2 linked regions of the Thioclava sp. GXIMD2076 genome follow. Each later gene encodes a partner of the first gene's protein in a complex. Links are inferred from orthologs where the notes say so. Each region holds a gene or a part of one and is shown on either strand. Other genes may lie near its edges.

Evidence for each region.
Region 2: the proteins of dnaG (region 1) and WDB91_RS09795 are in contact, whole or in part, in a crystal structure (PDB 2R6A), measured with the Geobacillus stearothermophilus proteins. The link is inferred for Thioclava sp. GXIMD2076 from one-to-one orthologs. Residues at the interface, in WP_049624496.1 of Geobacillus stearothermophilus: Lys456, Leu457, Leu458, Pro459, Ala460, Asn463, Ala464, Leu467, Leu535, Leu536, Ile537, Ala538, Gln544, Glu545, Asp548, Tyr549, His552; in WP_033016901.1 of Geobacillus stearothermophilus: Ser13, Glu15, Ala16, Gln18, Glu91, Leu92, Asp94, Ala95, Val96, Pro97, Thr98, Ala99, Ala100, Asn101, Tyr104, Tyr105, Ile108.

Annotation. Positions count from the first base shown.
Region 1 is NZ_CP149932.1:1,526,508-1,537,650, forward strand. The notes cover bases 8,257-11,143. They hold dnaG (DNA primase), read left to right. Parts: upstream 8,257-8,634; coding sequence 8,635-10,653; downstream 10,654-11,143. Other genes in these bases: WDB91_RS07675 (pilus assembly protein TadG-related protein), read right to left, coding at 8,257-8,298; rpoD (RNA polymerase sigma factor RpoD), read left to right, coding at 10,786-11,143. Outside these bases: single-stranded-DNA-specific exonuclease RecJ, read right to left, coding at 1-1,239; 23S rRNA (adenine(1618)-N(6))-methyltransferase RlmF, read right to left, coding at 1,303-2,208; glpX (class II fructose-bisphosphatase), read right to left, coding at 2,310-3,281; WDB91_RS07655 (homoserine dehydrogenase), read right to left, coding at 3,516-4,820; WDB91_RS07660 (hypothetical protein), read right to left, coding at 4,942-5,172; WDB91_RS07665 (hypothetical protein), read right to left, coding at 5,255-5,899; WDB91_RS07670 (hypothetical protein), read right to left, coding at 5,896-6,474; more of WDB91_RS07675, read right to left, coding at 6,484-8,256. UniProt on the Escherichia coli protein: RNA polymerase that catalyzes the synthesis of short RNA molecules used as primers for DNA polymerase during DNA replication.
Region 2 is NZ_CP149932.1:1,982,705-1,993,933, reverse strand. Bases 3,909-6,881 are described here. They hold WDB91_RS09795 (replicative DNA helicase), read left to right. Parts: upstream 3,909-4,630; coding sequence 4,631-6,133; downstream 6,134-6,881. Other genes in these bases: alr (alanine racemase), read left to right, coding at 6,320-6,881; WDB91_RS09800 (orotate phosphoribosyltransferase), read left to right, coding at 3,909-4,373. Outside these bases: WDB91_RS09820 (glycosyltransferase family 2 protein), read left to right, coding at 1-884; WDB91_RS09815 (phosphoadenosine phosphosulfate reductase), read left to right, coding at 1,024-1,995; WDB91_RS09810 (hypothetical protein), read right to left, coding at 2,173-2,394; pyrC (dihydroorotase), read left to right, coding at 2,601-3,641; more of WDB91_RS09800, read left to right, coding at 3,693-3,908; more of alr, read left to right, coding at 6,882-7,369; WDB91_RS09785 (DNA repair protein), read left to right, coding at 7,521-8,411; WDB91_RS09780 (SH3 domain-containing protein), read right to left, coding at 8,418-8,708; DNA repair protein RadA, read left to right, coding at 8,870-10,237; WDB91_RS09770 (CvpA family protein), read left to right, coding at 10,270-10,848; purF (amidophosphoribosyltransferase), read left to right, coding at 10,976-11,229. UniProt on the Escherichia coli protein: The main replicative DNA helicase, it participates in initiation and elongation during chromosome replication. Travels ahead of the DNA replisome, separating dsDNA into templates for DNA synthesis.

The sequences.
Region 1 (11,143 bases):
GATCGAAGCCCCCAGATCCACACCATTGACCGAGCGCGCCGAGCCCTTGCCGATCCCCTGATCGAGCCCGATCACCACGGCGGGGCGGTTGGTGGCCTCCTTGAGGCGGGCGGCGACGATCCCCACCACACCCGGATGCCAGCCTTCGCCCGCAGCCCAGACCAGAGGCGCATCGAGGCCGCGTTCCTCGGCCTGTTTCAGGGCGGCTTCGCGCACGCGGTTCTCGATATCGCGGCGGTCGGTATTAAGCTGGTCAAGGCGGGCGGCCAGCGCCTCCGCCTCGGCGGTATCATCGGTTGATAGAAGCCGCGCGCCCAGATCGGCGGCGCCGATCCGTCCGCCCGCATTGATCCGCGGCCCCAGAAGGAAGCCCAGATGATAGGCATTGGGGGCCTGATCCATCCGTGCCACATCGGCCAGCGCGCGCAGCCCCACGCGGTCGCGCCGCCCCATGACCTTCAGGCCTTGGCGCACCAGCGCGCGATTGCAACCAATGAGCGGAGCCACATCGGCCACCGTGGCCAGCGCCACCAGATCCAGCATGGCGATGAGGTCCGGGCCCTTGAGGCTCTCGCTCCGCATCAGGCGGTTCACATCGACCAGCATCAGGAAGACCACGGAGGCGGCGCAGAGATGCGCGAGGTCCTTTGTCTCGTCCTGCCGGTTGGGGTTTACGCAGGCCACGCAATCGGGCAGGGTCTCGCCGCCCAGATGGTGATCGAGGATAATTACATCCGCGCCCCTGGCCGCCGCCACCGGCTCGTGCGAGAGCGTGCCGCAATCGACGCAGACGATTAGGTCGTGATCCCGTGCAAGGGCCTCCATCGCGGGGACATTGGGGCCATAGCCCTCGTCGATCCGGTCGGGGATATAGAGCGTGGGGGGTACCCCCATCTGCTTGAGCCAGACCATCAGGAGCGCGGCAGAAGACCCGCCATCAACATCGTAATCGGCAAAGATCGCGATCCGCTCGCGGCGTTTGACCGCGGCCAGAAACCGGGTCGAGGCTTTCTCCATATCCAGCATCTCGCGCGGATCGGGCAGCAGGTCGCGTAAGGTCGGCTCGAGGAAGCTTGCCGCCTCCATCGGCGGCACGCCGCGCGCCACGAGGATGCGGGCGAGGGGATGGGGCAGGCGGGTTTCCTGCACCATGGCTTCGGTCAACCGATCGGATTCGGGGCCGGGGCCCACCCAATGGCGATTGGTCAGCGATTGTTCGACATTCAGAAAGGCACTCATGGCGCAGTCCTAGCCCAAAAGAGGGCGGTGCCGCCAGAGGCAACTGGGGAAAAGCAGCGCGGGTTACAGGCTGCGCTGGCGTCGGGGATAATAGGTCCATGCGATGAAGCGGCTGGTCTTCTGGCCCTGCGCCATTTCGACCATGCGCATCTCGTCCACCCTCGCGTCACGCAGCAGCCGCTCGAGCACGCGCAGATTGTACTTCTTGGAGACGAGCGAGGTGAACCACAGGCATTGCTCGGCATAGATCCGGCTTTGGGTGATCATCGTCGAGAGAAACCCGATCTCGCCGCCCTCGCACCATAGCTCGGCATTCTGCCCGCCAAAATTCAGCGCCTTCGACTTTCCGTGGCCGAGATTGCGCCATTTGCGCTCGGTGCCCTTTTGCGCCTCCTCCATCGAGGCATGGAAGGGGGGGTTGCAGAGTGTGACGTGGAAAAGATCATCGGCAGTGAGGAGGCCCTTGAAGATATTTTCGGCGTCGGGCTGCTGTCTCAGCTCGATCGGCAGCGCGTTCCGCTCGCAGATTGCCTGCGCCGAGGCGATGGAGACGGGGTCGATATCGGCGCCCGTGAAGCTCCAGCCATATTCGCGCAGCCCTGTCAGCGGGTAGACGAGGCTCGCGCCCGTCCCGATATCGAGCGCACGGATACCCGGCCCGCGCGGGATGCGGCCCCGATCGGCCTCTGCCAGAAGATCAGCCAGATAATGGATGTAATCGACACGACCGGGAATGGGCGGGCAGAGATAGGTTTCGGGGATGTCCCAGTCGTCGATGCCGTAATGCGTCTTCAGTAATGCGCGGTTGAGGGCGCGGACCGCTTTGGCATCCTTGAAATCGATGGTGGTGCCGCCCGAGGGGTTGAGCGTGGTGAAACCGGCCAGATCGGGGCTGTCCGCCAGAAGGCGCGCAAAATCATAGCCGTCCCGATGCTGGTTGCGGGGGTGGAGCAGGGGTTTGCTGGCCATAGGGCGCATCCTCGGATTGCGGCAAAAGGAAAGGCCACCGGACCTGTATCCGGTGGCCATAGGCCCTGTCCTAGCCGACAGAGCGCGCTGGGAAAAGCCGCTTACTTGCGGGTGGTGGGGTTGCGATAGAGCATCCGGCGCACCGAGCCGGTTTTCGAGCGCATCAGCACCGTCTCGGTCTCGATGTAATCGGGGGTGCGCTTCACGCCCTTCATGATCGAGCCATTGGTCACGCCCGTCATCGCCACGATCACATCCGAGGTCACCAGCTCGTCGCGCGCATAGATCTTGTCGAGATCGGTAATGCCTGCCTTTGCCGCGCGGCCCTTCTCGTCATCATTGCGGAACAGCAGCTTGCCCCACATCTGGCCGCCCATGCATTTGAGCGCGGAGGCTGCCAGAACGCCCTCGGGCGCGCCGCCCGAACCCATATACATATCGATACCGGTGGCCTCTGCCTCGGCGCAATGGATGATGCCGGCGACATCGCCATCGGTGATCAGGCGGATCGCGGCGCCGGTCGAGCGGACTTCCTTGATCATGTCCTGATGGCGCTCGCGGTCGAGGATGCACACGGTGATGTCACGCGGTGCCACACCTTGGGCCTTGGCGAGCGCGTTCACGCGTTCGGCGGGCGACATATCGAGGGTGACGACGTCTTTCTCGTAGCCCGGACCGATGGCGAGCTTTTCCATATAGACATCGGGCGCATGCAGCAGCGTGCCGCGCGGTGCCATGGCGATCACGGTCAGCGCATTGGGCATGTCGAGCGCGGTCAGCGTGGTGCCTTCGAGCGGGTCGAGCGCGATATCCACGGCAGGGCCGGTGCCGGTGCCGACTTCCTCGCCGATATAGAGCATGGGGGCTTCGTCGCGCTCCCCCTCGCCGATCACGACCACGCCCTGAATGTCGAGCATGTTCAACTGCTCGCGCATGGCGTTCACGGCCGCCTGATCCGCGGCCTTCTCGTCACCGCGCCCGATCAGATCGGCGCTGGCATGGGCTGCGGCCTCCGATACGCGGGCCAGGCCCAGCGAGAGCATGCGGTCATTGAAATCTACGGGAGTGTTCATGTCTTGTCCTGTTTAATGCGCTTGCGCGCAGTGCAAATGGGCCAACGCCAAGAAAACCCGTTTGCCAGGGCAGGGCAACCCCCGTGACCGCTAACAGCCTGAAGTTAGTGCTTTTGGCGGGCGGATTTCTGCGCGCGGAGCGGGGCAGGGGAAGGCATGCTGCGGTGGGCTGTCCCGCAGGCACAGAGCGGGGGACGCGTCATGAAGAAGGCGGGGACTGGCCCCGCCTTCTCCTTACACTTCCTCGATACGCAGGGCGACGGGGTCGCCTTGCACCACGCCGGTCTGCGGGAAGCTGGCGATTGCGTGGTCGATTGCATCAGTGGTCGTCTTATGGGTGACGATCAGCACGGGGGCGGCGCTATCGGCATGGCCATATTGACGCATCCGCGAGATCGAGATGCCCGCATTACCGAGCGCCTGTGCCACCTTGGCCAGCGCCCCCGGTTTGTCGGCCAGATTGATGCGCAGGTAATAGGGCGCGGGGGCCGTGGCCGAGGCATGGGTCGCATCGCTCAGCTGGGCGGCCGGAATGCCGAAGGTCGGCAGGCGCAAACCGCGCGCGATATCGGAGACATCGCCCATCACGGCGCTGGCGGTCGGGCCCTCGCCCGCGCCTGCGCCCCTCAGCACGATCTGGCCCACGCTATCGCCTTCGATGACCACCATATTCGTGCCGCCCGAAAGCTGGCCCAAGGCCGAGGTGGCTGGCACGAGGCAGGGGGTCATACGCTGCTCGAGGCCACGGCCCGTCATCTGCGCTACGCCCAGCAGCTTGATCTTGTAGCCCATATCGCCCGCACGACGGATATCGTCGATCGAGATGCGCCCGATACCTTCGAGGACCACATCATCGAAGGCCACCTTGGTGCCGAAGGCGATGGAGGCCAGAAGCGAGAGCTTGTGACCGGCATCGATGCCGCCCACATCGAGATTGGGGTCGGCTTCCAGATAGCCCAGCTGGCGGGCTTCCTCGAATACGGTCGCATAGGGCAGGCCCGCATCCTCCATCCGCGTCAGGATGTAGTTGCAGGTGCCGTTCATCACGCCCATGACGCGGCGGATCTGGTTGCCGGCCATGCCTTCGGTCAAGGTCTTGATCACGGGGATGCCACCGGCAACCGCCGCCTCGAAACGGATCACGCGGCCAAGGCTCTCGGCCAGTTCTGCCAGCGCCTGCCCGTGATGGGCCAGCAGCGCCTTATTGGCGGTGACCACATCCTTGCCGGTTTTCAAAGCGGCTTCGGTCGCGTCCTTCGCGGCACCTTCATGGCCGCCCATCAGCTCGACGAAAACATCAATGTCGTCGCGCTTGGCGAGGCTGACCGCGTCGGTTTCCCAGGCGTAGCCCGACAGATCGGCATCGCGGTTCTTGGTCCGGTCACGGGCGCAAACGGCGGTGATTTCCACGCGACGGCCCGTGCGGGCGGCCAGCAGCTCGGCATGGCGCTGGACAATCTTGACGACGCCGATCCCCACTGTGCCAAGGCCGGCAATGCCGAGACGAAGAGCGGGGCCGGTCGCGGGCTGTGTGGACATGAGATACCTCATCGGAATTGGTCAGAGTTGGGGTCTGTTAGCCGGAAAACCCTGTCCGTGCAACGCGCATCGTCGGCAAGGCACGGCAGAGATTCATCAGGTGGCGACAGCGAGGTGAAGCTCAGTTCTCGCCGGTCGGGGCATTGCGCAGCGCCTCGGCCTCGGCCCTGAGCGCGTCGGCCCGTGCTTCGAGCGCCCGGCTTGCGGTGTAATCGGGCTCGGGCGTGGGGGTGAGAATCTGGTCGAGGGGAAGAAGCTCCGGATAGCCGCCGTCCATCATCGGCCCTCCGCCACAGGCCGAAAGCGCGGCGCAGAGCAGCGGGATCAGGGCGAGGCAGGGCAGATGTCGCATCGATTCTCCTTCCGACGGGGCAGGGCCGACCATAGGCAGGGCCGCAGGCCTTGACCAGCCCGATCGGGGTCCATTGACACGATCAGGACGCGTCATCCCAAGTGATGGCGGTGCCACGCCGACGGGTCACGATGAAGTTCCCGATAGGTATCCCGTCGGCGCTCTGTTCCATGCCGACATTGAACGTGCTCTGGGTGCCGCCACTGCCCGGCAGGAGAAGCACGAGATTGCTGAGATTGAAGGGCGGGCGGTAGCGATAGATCGTCTCGACAATGACCGCTGTATCGCCCGCACCGAGGATCGGAATACGGTCCGCCTGTGTTTTCAGGGATTTCTTCGTTTGCGGTGTCAGCCCGTCAGGCGAATAGGATTCGTCCACACCGACAAACTTGTCCACCCCGTCGCAGACATTGGTATTGTTCTTCGCGCCGCATGTGATGAGGGTGACCCGCAGTGAGGTCTGCCCGTCGAAGCTGGACCGCGACGCGAAGTCGAAGACCTTCTTCATCCCCGCGATATAGGCGGGGCCGATGGCCGAACGCTCGCGCGAGAGGATATCGGCCACATCATAGGACGCGCGGGCGACCTCGCCTTTGGTGCGGAACGCATCGTAGAACTGGAAGGCCAGAAAGACCCAGACGGTCAGGATCAGATAGCCGAAGACCGCCTCGATCGGGATCGAGCCGTCTTCATTGTGGCGCAAGCGGGAGAGGCGGAGGCGTATCATTGCTGGATCGGTTCGTTGGCAAAGACAGTGATCGATACGAGGTTCATCTCTCCGTCATCATCCTTGGCAAGCATCGCCCATTTCAGAATGCTCGCGGCAGAGATATTCATCAGCGTGTCTGTCAGCAGGGAAGGCACTTTGAGACAGGCCCGCATCAGCATGATCTGGTTCTCGGTGCCCTGCTGGAGGACGGGTTTCGCATCTAGTGCCTTGCCGTCGCTATAATCATGACAGATGGCCGTCGTGCTCCAGTCGGGAGCGGTCCATGTGCTCCGGTCGACGGCGACAAGCTCGATGGTCAGCTGGTCTGTGCAGTGCTTGATTAGGCCGATATTGCGGCACATATTGCTCTTGATCTTTTCCTGGGAGGGGAAAGTGCTGCCATAGGTCTGCAGTCGCAGGTTGCGCGCGGTGATCTCGAGACCGCGGTCGAGCATGGTCTGTTTGCTCTGCAGCACAAAGATCTGCACACCCGCAAAGACGAACATCAGGAAGAAGGGCAGCACGATGGCCGCGGCCACCGTGCTGGCGCCGGATTGGTCGTGGTGGAAACGTCCGAGTAGGCTTCGTCGCATCGTCTTCCCTCAATTCGTCAGGCGTAGCGAGTTGATCGAGGCAGCGATCTCGGCGAAGGCATCGGTCAGTTCGTCTGAGGTGATGTCATAGTAATAGCCATCGCCCGACGAACAGGATTTCAATATAGCGGCACCGTTATCGGGGGCATCGACCGCGAGCGTATAGATCAGGATGTCATTGGCTTTCGCGGTGGTGCAGATCGCCTTAAGCGCCGTGTCCTTTTTGGTGAAGGTGTTGCCATCGGAAAAAACGGCGTAGGTGCCCGGGAAAGATGTGCTGCGTTTGATGGTCTTATAGACTGCATCGAAATAGGTATAGGCAACGTATTCGTGCCGGAAATTGAGTTTGCCCCAAACCGTCGACCAGTCGATTTGGTAGAGCTTGCCCGTGTCGGAGACATAATTCTTCTGTGTGCCGCCATAACGGGATGTGGAGGTCGTGTAGAAGCCATTGCTGTCGCGGTAATACCACTTCTTGTTGGTCAGACGATACCATTTGGTGGTGCTGTAGCTATCGTCGTGCCAGTAGAGCGAGTCCCATTCGCTGGTCGTGGAGCTGTTGGTGGAGCCGGAATCGGCAGGGTTCAGCGAATCCGCGCTTTTGGTCGAGTAGAGTTCGGAGGGCCCGCTCTGGTATTTCTGTTTGATGCTGAACGACCCGGTATTCTCGCCATCCGTCATCAGGACCATTACCTTGATCGAACGGTCGTCGATATCTGCCGTGCCATCAAGGTCGTACTCATAGGGGCGGGCGTCGAGGGAGGAGTCCACGTCCCCTTCGCTGATCAGATTGTCGACGACCGGCTGGGCCGCAGGATCAAGCAGTGCCAGACCCCAGCGCGCACCGATATCGATGGCCGTATCGCCACTGGCCTTCAGGCTGCCGATCTTTTTCTCGATGTCAGTCTGTGAATTGCTGAAGGGCAGGACCGGGGAGTAGCTTTGCTCGTCACAGTTCGACACCCAGGTGTGATAGGGGAACTGCCATCCGTTATAGTTGTCGGCATTATAGCCGAAGCGCACATAGTAATCGAGGCTGTCGCCCGACATCGTGCGCTGGATCGCAGTGGTCGGGCTGATGGCGATGGTATCGGTCGGCAGTAGGAAGACATCACCACAGGTCGTGTCCGTCTGTTCGGTGGACAGGTTGAACTGTGCCGCCAGATCATCGCCCAGAACGACCTGCTGGTTATAGGGGATGACCGAGATCGACAGCCGTCCATCGGGTGCGTTTTCGGGCTGCACCTTGGTAAACATCTGGTCCACGAATGTATCCGCGCCCTCCTGCAGGGCCGCGAGGCGGGTCACGCCGTCACCGACATCGGTCGCCATCGAGCCCGACACGTCGAGCACCAGCGAGACCTCGACATTGCCGATGGCCTCATAGGCCTCGCTGACGATCTTGGTGGAGAGCGTCTTGATGCCGATCTGCGCGAGTTGTCCCATGAAGCTCGTCGTCATGGTATCGGTCGCCTCGATGCGGACCCTGCGCCATTCCCCGTAGCTACCTTCGGTGACGGTCACGGTTCGGTCGACATCCTCGAGCCCCGCTTTCTTGAGATAGTCATCCACCACAAGCTCGGGATCGAGTTCCTGGCTTAGCGAGGCGGCTGCAAGGGAGGCACGGTCAAGGACCGCAAGGATCTGGGTCCGGCGGGCTTCGAAATGCATGAAGTCGAGCGCCACGCCCGAGAGGACCAGCAGCACCGTCAGCAGGATGATCGTCAGCGGAAGGATCGCGCCGGTTTCCTCGTCGCGCATCCGCATGGCAGGCCGTAGGCTCCGGCAGGCCATATCGGGCAGGCGGGTGCGGCTATGGACCATTGGACGAACTCCGGGCGGGCAGAGGGGGACGTGTAACGAGGCTACTTCTTCATGTCTTCTTAATCTTTTGCATGGGGCAGAATTGGGGCAATTCTCGGGCAGGAATGGTGTTTGTGTTGAGCATTCAGGGAGGATTGCAGCGAACTGTTCAGATTGGATCAATCACGGTAGGCAAAGCGGCCTGAATCTAGCGCGTATTTTAGCTATCTCGGCACTTTTTTGATGCTTTGCGGCCAAAACATGTCGGATCGGATCCGGCGGCAGGCCGGAGAATTTTGCGTCAACTTGATCCCGCACCCTCTGGACAGGGGCGCGAACTGCGCCGATATACTCCCTATGAGCTTGCCGCCAGGATTCCTCGACGAACTACGCAACCGCCTCTCGATCTCGCAGGTGATCGGGCGGAAAGTCATGTGGGATAATCGCAAGTCCAATCAGGCCAAGGGCGATATGTGGGCGCCTTGCCCGTTCCATCAGGAAAAATCCGCGTCTTTCCATGTGGATGATCGCAAAGGCTACTATTACTGTTTTGGCTGCCATGCCAAAGGTGACGCGCTGACCTTCGTGCGCGAGACCGAGAATGTCGGGTTCATGGAAGCGGTCGAGATCCTCGCCACCGAGGCGGGGATGCAGATGCCCGCCCGCGATCCGCGGGCGCAGGAGAAATCCGACCGCCGGACCGAGCTTGCCAAGGTCATGGAAGAGGCGCTGAAATTCTACCGTCTGATGCTCAACACGCAGGCGGGGCAGGGTGCGCGCGACTATCTCGCACGGCGCAAGTTGGGCCCCGAGGCGCAGGCGCGTTTCGAGATAGGTTTTGCCCCCGATGGCTGGCAGGGCCTGTGGGATACGCTGCGCGCCAAGGGAATCGCCGAAGACCTGATCATCGGTGCGGGGCTCGCCAAGGCCTCGACCAAGGGAAAGCAGCCCTATGATGTCTTCCGCAACCGCATCATCTATCCGATCCGGGACCCCCGCGGGCGGTGTATCGGCTTTGGCGGGCGGGCGATGGACCCCAATGATAACGCCAAGTATCTGAATTCGCCCGAGACCGAACTCTTTGACAAGGGCCGCTCGCTCTATAATCACGGGCCCGCCCGCGAGGCGTGCGGCAAGGGGGCGCAGCTTGTGGTCTGTGAAGGCTATATGGATGTGATCGCGCTCGTGGAGGCGGGGTTTGGTGGCGCGGTAGCGCCTCTGGGCACCGCTGTCACCGAGACCCAGTTACAGCTTTTGTGGCGTATCCATGACGAGCCGGTCATCGCGCTTGATGGTGATACGGCCGGTATCCGCGCTGCCCATCGGGTGATCGATCTTGCACTGCCGCTGATGGAGGCGGGCAAGGGGCTGCGCATCGCGATCATGCCCGAAGGACAGGACCCCGACGATCTGATCAAGGCCAAGGGGCGCGAGGCGATGGCCGAGGTGCTGAAGACCGCGCGTCCGATGATCGAGCTGATGTGGAGCCGTGCCATCGAGGGGCGTGTGTTCGACAGCCCCGAGCGCAAAGCCGCGCTCGACAAGGAACTGCGCGCGGCAATCTCGCAGATCAAGGATCCCTCGATTCGCGCGCATTATGGTGAGGAAATCCGCCAGAAGCGCCGCGAACTGTTCGGGCTGGGCCGCGAGCCCGAGCGGGATTTCTCGGGCCGTGGGGCTTACTCACAGAGCTATCAACAGGATTATCAACAAGGCGGTGGTAATTTCCGCCGTAATTATCCACAGGGCCGCAATGGCGGGCGGGGCGGTTGGGGCAAGCTGCCCGCGCTGCCGCTCGAGCAGACCCGCAACTCCATGCTGGCCGTGGCGCAGGATGCGGCGGTGGCCGAAAATCTGCGCGCGGCGATGGTGCTGGCGATCTTTGTTTCGCATCCACGGCTGGTGGCCGAGTTCGAGGCACAGCTGGAAAATGCACCCTTTGCCAATCCCGATCACGACCGGTTACGCAATCTGATGCTCCGGAATCTGGGGCTTGAGCCGGAAGAATTGACGCGGCTCTTGCAAAATCAGATGGGGGACTATCTTGAAAATATGATGAGTTTGCCCCATCTCCGTAGCGCGCCGCCCGTGGTGAAGGTTACGGATACGGCGCTTGCGCGTATGTGTCTGGCCGAAGAACTGGCAAAACTCGACGCCGAACGGGCCGTGCGGGCCGAAGTGGAAGATGCGATGGAAGACTTGGAAGGCGTCGCCGATGAAGGGCTGACATGGCGCCTGAGCCAAGCAACGCGACAAAAACAGAAGGCGTCGCGTTCAAAACTGGATGATACGAGTGATATGGGGGAAGACCGCGCAGCGCTTTCGGCGTATTTGCAATCGGTCATCGATCAAGAGATATGGCGGAAGAAAAAATGACGCGGTGATGCAACGCCCTGAATATGATCGATTCACCCCCCTGTGATTCGGTCGAATGATTCGATAATACAGCGGGATATGATTCGTACCCGCCCTAGCCGTGCTACAGCCCAAGCCGATCAAGGAGCGCCCATGGCCGCCAAAGACATCGACGATAACAAGCCTAATACCGCCAATGACGATGGTACGTCCTTCGACATGTCGAAGACGGCGGTCAAACGCATGATCGCCGAGGCCAAGGAAAAAGGTTACATCACCTATGACCAGCTGAACGCGGTCATGCCGCCCGATCAGGTGTCGGGCGACCAGATCGAGGACGTCATGTCGATGCTCTCAGAGATGGGCATCAATGTGATCGAGGACGAGGAAGCAGACGAGGATGCGTCCGAGAATGACGGCTCCTCTTCCGGCGGTGCGCTGGCCACTGTTGGCGGGGGTTCGCGCGAGGTCGCGCTTTCGTCAGGCTCCGGCGAGACGTTGGACCGCACCG
Region 2 (11,229 bases), 450 kb from region 1 along the record:
ATCACGAGTGTAACCCCGGCCCCTGGAAGCGCGGCCCGCAATGGGAAGCACTCTTGCGTGCCGACAAGCATCCCGCACAGGCTCGTGCCGACTGGACGCTTGTGTTCGATGTGGATGAGTTCGTGAATATCCATATCGGGACGGGCCAGTTCGGAGATCTGATCACCGCCCTGCCCGAGGCCGATGCGATTGCGCTGACATGGCGTTTTTTCGGTAATGACGGGGTGGTGGAGTTTGCAGACCTACCTGTGACCGAGCAGTTCCGGCGTGCCGCCCCCACGCAAATGCTCTGGCCGTGGCGGGCCTCGATCTTCAAGACACTGCTGCGCAATCGCGGACAGTATCGCAAGCTGGGCGTGCACCGCCCGCGCGGACTAAAGGACAGGGCAACCCCGCGCTGGCATGACGGATCGGGCAATGTCCTGCCCCCGCTCTATCATAAGAACCGCCTTTTCACCCCGCCCGACAGAGAGTGCCGGAGGCTGGTTCAGCTCAACCATTACGCGCTGGGCTCGATGGAGAATTATGTGGTCAAATGCGATCGCGGGCGGGCCAATCGTGATGTGGGCGGCTTCGATCTCTCCTACTGGGTCGAGCGGAATTTCTGCAGCGAAACCGATGTGAGCATTGAGCGCACCCGCCTCCGGCGCGAGGAGATCCGGCAGGAACTGCTGGGCGACCCCGTGCTGGGTCCGCTGCATGCGCAGGCGGTCGCGTGGCGGCGGGCGCGGATCGATGCGCTCCTTCTGGAGGAGGCGCCACGCGCGATGTTCGGACGTCTGCTGCTGACACCGCCCACACGCCCCTTGTCCGAATCCGATGCACGGCGCATGCTGAGGCTGGGACAATTGGCGCATCGGACGCAACCTGATGACGAATTGTGAACAATCGCGCCATCCTCACGAGATTGTTGACGTAAAACTTTGCAGCCATTGCATTTTCTTTCGTTCACCTTGTTTTCGTCACTTTCGGATAGTGAAAGGTTAACGGAAGATAGGGGATAGTCGGGGTCGAGGATGAGCGATGACCCGTGGCTGTCATGCGGGCCGGTTTGAGGATCGAGGGGTGGAACAGATGCAGGATATGAGCGTGACGGACTGGCAAAGCCGCATGGCCGCGCTTGGCGAGGAGTTCGGCCATTACGAAGAGCTTGGCCGTGCCCATGCCGCGCTCTTCAGTCAGGATGCGCCGGTCCTTCTGGTCACTTTCGAGCTACGTAACCCGCTCATCGATTCCGATGAGGAAGGTCTGCCGCTGGGATACCGGATCGCGCAGGAAGGCGGCTGGTCAAGCCTGACGCTGATTGCCGAGGATGCGACATGGTTCCGCTCGCCCGAGGTTTATGCCTATTTCGACCGTCTGGTGGATGACGGTTTCTTCGAGGATTTTGACCGCGTCGTTTTCTATGGTGCGGGATCATGCGGCTATGCTGCCTGTGCCTTCTCGGTGGCCGCCCCGGGAGCCACGGTGCTGGCCATCCAGCCGCAGGCGACGCTGGAGCCGCTGCTGGCAGGATGGGACGACCGTTTCCCAGAAATGCGTCAGGTCAGTTTCGATGACCGTTACGGCTTTGCCCCCGATATGATGGAGGGCGCCGAGCAGGGCTATATCATCTATGATCCGCTCGAGCGGCTCGACGCGATGCATGCGGCCCTGTTCTACCGCCCCAATATCAAGCTGATGCCCTGCATTCTGGCGGGTGGACGAATCGCCTCGCTGATCGCGCGTTGCGGCCAACTGGAACTGATGATCGCGCGGGCCTGCGAGGGCAAACTAACGCCGCGCGTGCTGCGCCATATATATCGCGACTGCCGCAAGAACATCTCCTATACCCGCAATCTTCTGCGTGCGGTCGATGCGATGGACCGCCCCTATATGGAGGCACTGGTCTGCCATCATGCGGCCGTGCGGCTGAAAGCACCACGGCTGCGCAAACGCTACAACAAACTTGTGGGCGAGCTGGCCAAGAAAGGTATCATTCTCGAACAGGCCTGAAGGGCTGCCCCGACGCCCCGTAATGCAAAAGGCGACCCGAACCATATGGTTCGGGTCGCCTTTCAACTTTTTACCATTCAACGTGTTACAAACTCTTGGCCTGTCGCCGGTGGCCCGGAAGAGACATACGAACGGCATGCCTCAGGCAAATGGGACCAACGGGAGCAGCTTCTACACTCAGGCGTAGAGACGGTCGCGATAGACATGGGCGACGATCTCGTCGCGCGCGATGCCCTTCATCGCCAATTGCGCATCGGACATGGCGTTCAGGCGAACGATTTCCGACTGGCGCGATTTCGCTTCGGTTGCCAGAACCAGAGCGCGGCCCGCTTTCTGGAACATGCGGGCGATCACGGAGCCCAAAGAAGACTTATGGGCAGTATTTACAAAACTTGCCATTTGGAAAACTCCTGTTTCGTGCTTTCAGGACTTTTCCTCCCTGCCTACCCAGATAGGGAAGATGTCCTGCCACGACTACGCCCATTTATTGCAGCCCCGCCATGCAAGCGGCGCAACCGTTCCCGCCACAGGAAGGCGGTCTTTTTCCCACAGCCGCGCCGCTCTTCGCGCTGGATTTGCGCGCGCGCTCGGGGTAAGCGGAACCCATGACCCAGATCACCATTCCCCGCCCCGATGACTGGCACCTGCATCTGCGTGATGGCGCGATGCTGAAGGCCATCGCCCCCGAAAGCGCCCGCCATTTCGGCCGCGCGATCATCATGCCCAATCTGGTGCCGCCGGTTGTGACCGGCGCTCAGGCTTCCGCCTATCGTGACCGTATCCTCAAGGCGCTGCCCGAAGGGGCGAGCTTCGAGCCGCTGATGGTGCTGTATCTGACCGAGGAGACCGACCCCGAGGATGTGGCGGCAGCCCATGCCTCGGGTCTCGTGAAAGCCGTGAAACTTTACCCCGCAGGCGCCACGACCAATTCGGCCTCGGGCGTGAAGGATTTCGACAAGGTCCGCCCCGTGCTCGAGAAGATGGCCGAGATCGGCCTGCCGCTCTGCGTGCATGGCGAGGTGACCTCGCCCGAGATCGATATCTTCGACCGCGAGGCAGTCTTCATCGACCGGATCCTCGATCCGGTTCTGCGCTCGGTCAAGGGGCTGCGCGTGGTGATGGAACATGTCACCACCAAGGACGGTGTGGACTATGTGAAATCGCAGGGCGACGATATGGGCGCCACGATCACCACGCACCATCTGATCATCAACCGCAACCACATCCTCGTGGGCGGGATCAAGCCGCATTATTACTGCCTGCCGGTGGCCAAACGCGAAGTGCATCGTCTGGCGCTGGTCGAGGCGGCAACCTCTGGTAATCCGCATTTCTTCCTCGGCACCGACTCGGCTCCGCATACCGATCATGCCAAGGAAAACCCCTGTGGCTGCGCGGGCTGTTTCACCGCAACCAACACGATGGCGCTTCTGGCGCATGTGTTCGAGGCCGAGGGCAAGCTGGATAACCTTGCGAAATTCGCAAGCGAGAATGGCCCGGCCTTCTACCGCCTGCCGGTGAACACGGCCACGCTTACGCTGAGCAAGACCGCTGAAGCCGCCCAGTGGCCCGCCAAGATCGCGGTGGAGGACAGCCCCGTGACCGTCTTCGATCCGGGCTTCCCCTGCTTCTGGCACGTCCAGGACTGATATTCCCCGCGCCGGTCCGCCGGCGCGGTTTTCCACAAGAAGGTTTCCCTCATGATCCCCGCAAGCTTCCCCCCGAAAGAAGAGATCGCCCGCCTGACCGCGCGTATGCTGCTGGAAATCAAGGCCGTGCATTTCAATGCCCGCGAGCCCTTCACGCTGGCCTCGGGCCTGCCGTCGCCCACCTATATCGACTGCCGCAAGCTGATCAGCTTCCCGCGCATCCGCTCGACGCTCATGGATTTCATGGCCGTGACTGTGATGCGCGAGGCAGGTTTTGAGGCGTTCGACAACGTGGCCGGTGGCGAGACCGCGGGTATTCCCTTTGCCGCGATGGTGGCCGAGCGTCTCGCCCTGCCGATGACCTATGTGCGCAAGAAGCCCAAGGGCTATGGCCGCAATGCCCGTATCGAGGGTGCAATGTCCGAAGGCGAGCGCGTGCTGCTGGTCGAGGACCTGACCACCGATGGCGGCTCGAAACTGTCCTTCGTCGATGCGATCCGCGAGACCGGTGCGACCTGTGCCCATACCACTGTGATCTTCTATTACGGCATTTTTGACGAGACGATCCCGAACCTGCGCGAGCATGGTGTGGAGCTGTCGTATCTGTGCACATGGTGGGATGTTCTGGCCGAGGCGCGCGCCCAGGGCGCGTTTGATGCCGAGACGCTCGACGAGGTCGAAGCCTTCCTCAAAGCGCCCCGTGCGTGGCAAGACGCCAATAAAAAAGACTGACCCCGGTCAGCTGTCTCGCCTGACGCGAGATTCCTGTGGATAAGGCTGTGGGCGGGCCTGTGCGCAAAATGTGCACAGGCCCGCCCTTTCGCATTTTCTTTCGCGCCCTCACGCCGGATATGGTAGAACGGGATCAAACCACCACAATACCCGCCCCTTGCGGAGCCTGTTCGCGGCTGAAGTGCCGTGGGTTTTCCACATTGAGTTTTGCGGGAAGGATAAGGTAAGAGACCCGCTCACGGGTATCGAGGCATGAGATGAACGAGATCAGCGCAGTTCGAAACGATCATATCGACCAGCACGGGGCTCAGGAGGCCGATCCGGTTCCGCATAATATCGAAGCGGAACAGCAGCTTCTGGGCGCGATCCTGACCAATAACGATATCTATGACCGCATCGCCCAAGTGGTGAAGGCCGATCATTTCTACGAGCCCGTCCACCGCCGCATCTACGAGACCGCCGTGGCCCGCATCCAGAAGAACGCGCTGGCCTCGCCGGTGACGCTGAAGGGCTATCTGGAGGATGACAGCGGCCTGAAGGAGCTTGGCGGGCCAGCCTATCTGGCGCGTCTCGCGGGCGCAGCCATCTCGGCCTATGCAGCCCGCGATTACGCGCAGATGATCCATGATCTGGCGCTCCGGCGTGAACTGATCAATGTCGGGCGCGAGCTGTCGGCCAATGCCTCCAAGCTCGATGTCGGCCAAGAGGCCGAACAGCTGATCGTTCAGACCGAAGGTGCGCTCTACAAGCTGGCCGAGTCGGGCACTGCCGAGAAGGGCTTCGTCTCCTTCCTCAAGGCCGTGACGGAGGCCGTGCAATCGGCCAATGCCGCCTATCAGCGCGAGGGGGGGCTGGCCGGTATCTCGACCGGCCTGCGCGATCTCGACAAGAAGCTGGGGGGGCTGCATTCCTCGGACCTCATCATTCTTGCCGGTCGTCCCTCGATGGGGAAAACCTCGCTGGCCACCAATATCGCCTTCAACATCGCCAAAGCCTATAAGCGCGGCCAGAAACCCGATGGCAGCGAAGGCGCGATCGAGGGCGGTTGTGTGGGCTTCTTCAGCCTCGAGATGTCGGCCGAGCAGCTGGCCGCGCGTATCCTGTCCGAAGCCGCCGAGGTGCCCTCCGAACAGATCCGCCGTGGCGATATGTCCGAGCACGAATTCCGCCGCTTCGTCGAGGCCGCGAAATCGCTCGAGACCTGCCCGCTCTATATCGACGACACGCCCGCTTTGCCGATCGCGCAGGTGGCCGCCCGCTGCCGTCGCCTGAAACGGACGCATGGGCTCGATGTGGTGATTGTCGACTACCTGCAGCTTCTGCGCGGCTCGGGGCGTGGCGATAACCGCGTGCAGGAGATCGGCGAGATCTCGATGGGCCTGAAGGCAATCGCCAAGGAGCTCAACATCCCCGTCATCGCGCTCTCGCAGCTGAGCCGGACAGTGGAAAGCCGCGAGGACAAACGTCCGCAGCTTTCGGACCTGCGGGAATCGGGCTCGATCGAACAGGATGCCGATGTGGTGATGTTCGTCTATCGTGACGAATATTACAAAGAGCGCGAGAAACCGGGCGATCACGAGCTGGAAAAGATGGCCGCGTGGCAGCAGGTGATGGAGCAGGTCCATGGCAAGGCCGAGATCATCTTGGGCAAGCAGCGTCACGGGCCGATCGGCTCGGTCGAGGTGGCCTTCGAGGGTCGCTTCACCCGCTTCTCCGATCTGGCCAAGGCATGGCAGGGCGACGGCTCGGACGGGTTCTGATTCGTCCTGCACCGGACAGACAGTCCCCTAGCCGCAAATAAGCGCGCGGGATATTCTTCTCCCGCGCGCCCGAATCCCGCCGATCGCGCGTCGTGAAACCACAGGTCTTGCGCATATTCTTCGGCAAATCCGCGCCGCTGCGGTTAGTTCTTGACGAGGCACGCAGAAAGGCGAAGACATTCGCCCATGGCAAGCTCTACTCTTCATATCGACCTCGACGCCATCGCCTCCAACTGGAAGGCCCTGGACGCCAAATCGGGCCCCGCGACGCAGACCGCCGCGGTGGTAAAAGCCGATTCCTACGGATTGGGGGCGGACCGTGTGGCCCGCACCTTGCTGCGCCAAGGCGCAAAAACCTTCTTCGTGGCCTTGGCCGAGGAAGGCGCGAAACTGCGCCAGGCGATTGGCGATGGACCGGAAATCTTCATCCTGTCCGGTCATATGGCAGGCGATCGCGACATGCTGGTCGATCTCGACCTCACGCCGGTGCTGAATTCCGCCGAGCAGGTGAAACGCCATATGGAAGTGTCTCCGGCCACCCCCTTCGGCGTGCAGCTTGACACCGGCATGAATCGCCTCGGGCTCGAGGATGCTGACTGGCGCGCCCTTGCGCCGATGCTGCTGGAGAAATCGCCCAAACTGGTCATGAGCCACCTCTCCTGCTCGGACGAGGTCCATATGGGGATGAACGAGCGCCAGCTGGCCGAGTTTACCCGCATGACCGACGGCACCGGCCTGCGCCGTTCGCTCTCGGCGACCGGCGGCCTGATCTACGGTAAAGAGTATCATTTCGATCTCGTGCGTCCCGGTATCGGCCTCTATGGCGGCATGCCCTTCGCGGAGGCCAGACCTGTGGTCACCCTCTCCCTTCCCGTCATCCAGACGCGGATGGTGGAGGTGGGCGAAACGGTGGGCTATGGCAATACTTGGGAGGCCAAACGCCGCAGCCATGTGGCCACGATCTCGGCAGGCTATGCCGACGGGATCAGCCGCCGCCTGTCGAACAACGCACAGCTCTGGGCGGGCGACACACCCTGCCCGCTGATCGGCCGTGTCTCGATGGACCTGATCACCGTGGATATCACCGATCTCGACGGCACGCCCGAGGAGCTGGATCTGCTGAACACCCATCAGGGTGTCGATGCGGTGGCCGATCTGATCGGCACTATCGGCTACGAGGTCCTGACCTCGCTGGGCGCCCGCTACGAGCGCCGCTATAGCGAAACGCTGGCCTGAGCCACAACCGGCAGGCGCAAGACCTCGTTCTTGCGCCTATGACGGCCCCGCATAGGCTGCGGCCCCTTGCATTCACATATCTTTTACCGCAAGCTTCCCTTGGGTGAAGAGCCGCGTCTTGCATGCGGCAACGGGTTTTCAGGGGTGTGTGATGGCAGCAACTTCTCGCAAGGCGGCGATGGCTGATGCACAGCCTGACACGGTGTCCGACATGGCGGGGGCCGCCCATCTGCGCAGCCTTGCCAAACGGCGCGGCGATCTTGCGGATATGGTCAATGCCACCGTCTCGGGGCTGGTTCTGGTGCTGGCGGTCTGTGCAGCGGGACAGTTTCTGGCCTCCGCCACGGGGCTGATGCCATGGCTGAACATTGCAGCCTCGTTCGATGGCGGCGCGGTCACTGATCTGGGTCCGTGGCTTCAGGGAGGTTTTGCCGCGATCGCTCTGGTGCTGGCGCTTTACCTGCCCGCCCATTCGCGCGTCAGCCGCCTCGAGCGCAGTCACCGCAACTTCCATATCTCGATGCAGGACGTGGCCCATGCCTATCGGATTGCCCATGAGGCGGATCGTGCGGGGGTCTTCGCGCTCTCGGGCGAATTTGACGCTATGCGTGAGCGGATTGCATGGCTGCGCAGCCATCCCGATCTGCCTGCCCTCGAGCCGGAGCTTTTGGAACTTGCCGCCCAGATGAGCCTGCAATCGCGCGACCTCTCGCGGATTTACAGCGATGCGCGGGTGAACCGTGCGCGCGACACTCTCAGGGCACGCCAGCAGGAGACCGACCGGCTGGATGCCCAGATCAAGCTGGCGCGCAAGACCTGCGACGAGATCGGCCACTGGCTGACCGATGTCGAGGCCGAGGAGCGGCGCGTGACCCGCGAGTTCCAGCTCCTCGAGCGGGATCTGGTCGCGGTTCTGGCGGCGCTTGGCTACGAGCTGGAAGAGCCGCAGGCACCTGTCACCCCCAAACGCCCGACGAGCAAGGCCGCGAAGGGCTCGAATGTCGTGGCGCTACCCGGGCCGAATGATCCTCCGGCCCGGTAAGCCCTGTTACATGCCCATCCCGAGATAATCGGCCGAGACATAGCCCGACACGCCCGGATTGTCGGCCAGCGACACACGGCACCAGAGCTGGCCGCTCTCGGTCACGCATTTCTGCTTGGTCAGGCGCGTGCCATCGGGCAGCCCCATGATGATGTTGAACCCGAGCCCCGGCCCGGCCCGCAGCTTCAGCAGATCATCGGGACCGGCCCCTTTGACGACGGCATGGTTGCTGCCCATCGCGCTACAGCTGGCGATAGAACTCAGCGCCAGGGCGGAAAGAAGAAGACGGATGCGCATCGGAAAGCCTCTCGTGGTGAATCTCACCCCCTCTATAGGAAACCCCGCCCCGCGCGCCAATTCCCCCGCCCCGATTTTCTCGCCCCGATTTTCTGCTCGGCAATTCTTGCAAGAGCGCTCCGGCCTCTTGATGTTCGCCCTGTGTTCCGCATATTTAACGGATGGCTAAGAACATCCTCTCCTATACCTGCACCGCCTGCGGCGCCGTCCATCGCAAATGGAACGGTAAATGTGATGCCTGTGGCGAATGGAACACGCTGATCGAGGAGGCCCCTCTTTCGGCGGGGCCCAAGGGCAAGACGCTGGGCACCTCCAAGGGCCGCGTCATCGGGCTGAGCAGCCTCGCCGACGAGGAGGCCCCGCCGCCCCGCACCTGTTCGGGCATGGTCGAATTCGATCGAGTTCTGGGCGGTGGTCTGGTGCCGGGATCGGCCATTCTGGTTGGCGGCGATCCGGGGATCGGGAAATCCACCCTGCTCCTGCAAGCGGTCGCGCGCTTTGCCCAAAGCGGTTTGAAGTGCCTCTATATCTCGGGCGAGGAAGCCTCCTCGCAGGTGCGGATGCGCGCGCAGCGGCTCGGGCTGGCCGATGCGCCGGTGCAACTGGGCGCCGAGACCAACCTGCGCGACATTCTCACCACGATGGAATCCGAGGCCCCCGATCTGGTGATCATCGATTCGATCCAGACCATGTGGGCCGATAATGTCGAATCGGCGCCAGGCTCTGTGTCTCAGGTCCGCGCCGCATGTCACGAGCTTGTCAGCTTTGCCAAGAAACGCGCCTGTTCGGTGGTTCTGGTGGGCCATGTCACCAAGGAAGGCCAGATTGCGGGCCCGCGCGTGGTCGAGCATATGGTCGATACCGTGCTCTATTTCGAGGGCGAACGCGGGCACCAGTTCCGTATCCTGCGCGCCGTGAAAAACCGCTTCGGCCCCGCCGCCGAGATCGGTGTTTTCGAGATGACCGGCGGTGGGCTGGCCGAAGTCACCAACCCCTCGGCGCTCTTCCTGTCGGAACGGGGTCAGGCCGCCCCCGGATCGGCGGTTTTTGCAGGGATTGAAGGCACGCGGCCTGTGCTGACAGAGATTCAGGCGCTGGTCGCCCCTTCTACCTTGGCCAGTCCGCGCCGCACCGTGGTGGGGCTCGATAGCGGCCGTATCTCTACGATCATCGCTGTGCTGGAAAGCCGTTGCGGCATCCCCTTCACCGGCCTCGATGTATTTCTTAATGTGGCAGGCGGGATGAAGGTGACCGAACCGGCAGCCGATCTGGCTGCCGCCGCGGCACTTCTGAGTGCCCGAGAAGACACAGCCCTGCCCGCCGATATGGTGATTTTTGGCGAAATCAGCCTCTCGGCGGCGCTCCGACCGGTGGGTCAGGCGGAAAACAGGTTGAAAGAGGCGGCAAAACTTGGTTTCTCACAAGCTATTGCTCCTTCCGGCACGAAAACCGAAGGGGGCGACGGGATCGCCCTGAGGAAACTCCCCGATCTCGTGACATTTGTCGGAGACATGTTCGGCGCCGGTTGACGCGCGGGCGAGACTGAAGGACGTAAAAACGTATGGACGGGTTCACTATCGTCGACGCCATCGTGGCGGTCATCATTATCCTGTCGGCCATTCTGGCCTATAGCCGCGGCTTCGTGCGCGAGGCGCTGGCGATTGTCGGCTGGATCGCCGCCGCCGTGCTGGCCTATATCTTTGCCGATGCGGCCCGCCCGCTCGTCGCACAGATCCCCGTGCTGGACCGTTTCCTTGCAGGCAATTGCGATCTGGCCACCATCGGCGGCTTTGCGGCGGTCTTTGCACTGGCACTGATCGTGATGAGCTTCATCACGCCCCTCTTCGCCTCCGCCGTGCAGCGTTCGGCGCTTGGCGGCCTCGATCAGGGTCTGGGCTTCCTCTTCGGGGTGATCCGTGGCGTGGTGCTCGTGGCTGTGGCCTTCGTCGTCTATGACCGTGTGATGGTGCATGACCAGATGGCCGTGGTCGACGATTCGCGCTCGGCCAAGGTCTTCTCGCGTATGTCGGTCCAGATGGACGAATCGATGCCCGCAGACGCGCCCGGCTGGATCACTGCCCGTTACGAACAGCTCGTCTCGGCCTGCCCGGTCGATCCCGCACAGCCGATCGAGCAATAACAGCCCCCCCGAGGGTAAAACGTGACATCGTTGTAAAGCTTTCTGGAACGGGAGGGGTTAACACCCCTCCCGTTTCGCATTATATGGCCCTCAACCCTCCCAGATTCCGAGCCCGGAGCCAGTTTCCATGAACGATCTGCCCCAGCCCTTCCTTTCCCATCCCTTTGATGATGACAAGCTGAAGGAAGAATGCGGCGTCTTCGGCGTTGTCGGCGTAAAAGACGCAGCCAACTTCGTGGCGCTCGGCCTGCATGCGCTCCAGCACCGCGGCCAGGAAGCAGGCGGCATCGTCGCCCATGACCCCGAACACGGGTTCAACTCGGCCCACCGTTTCGGCTATGTCCGCGATAACTTTACCAAAGCCTCGCTGATGGAGACCCT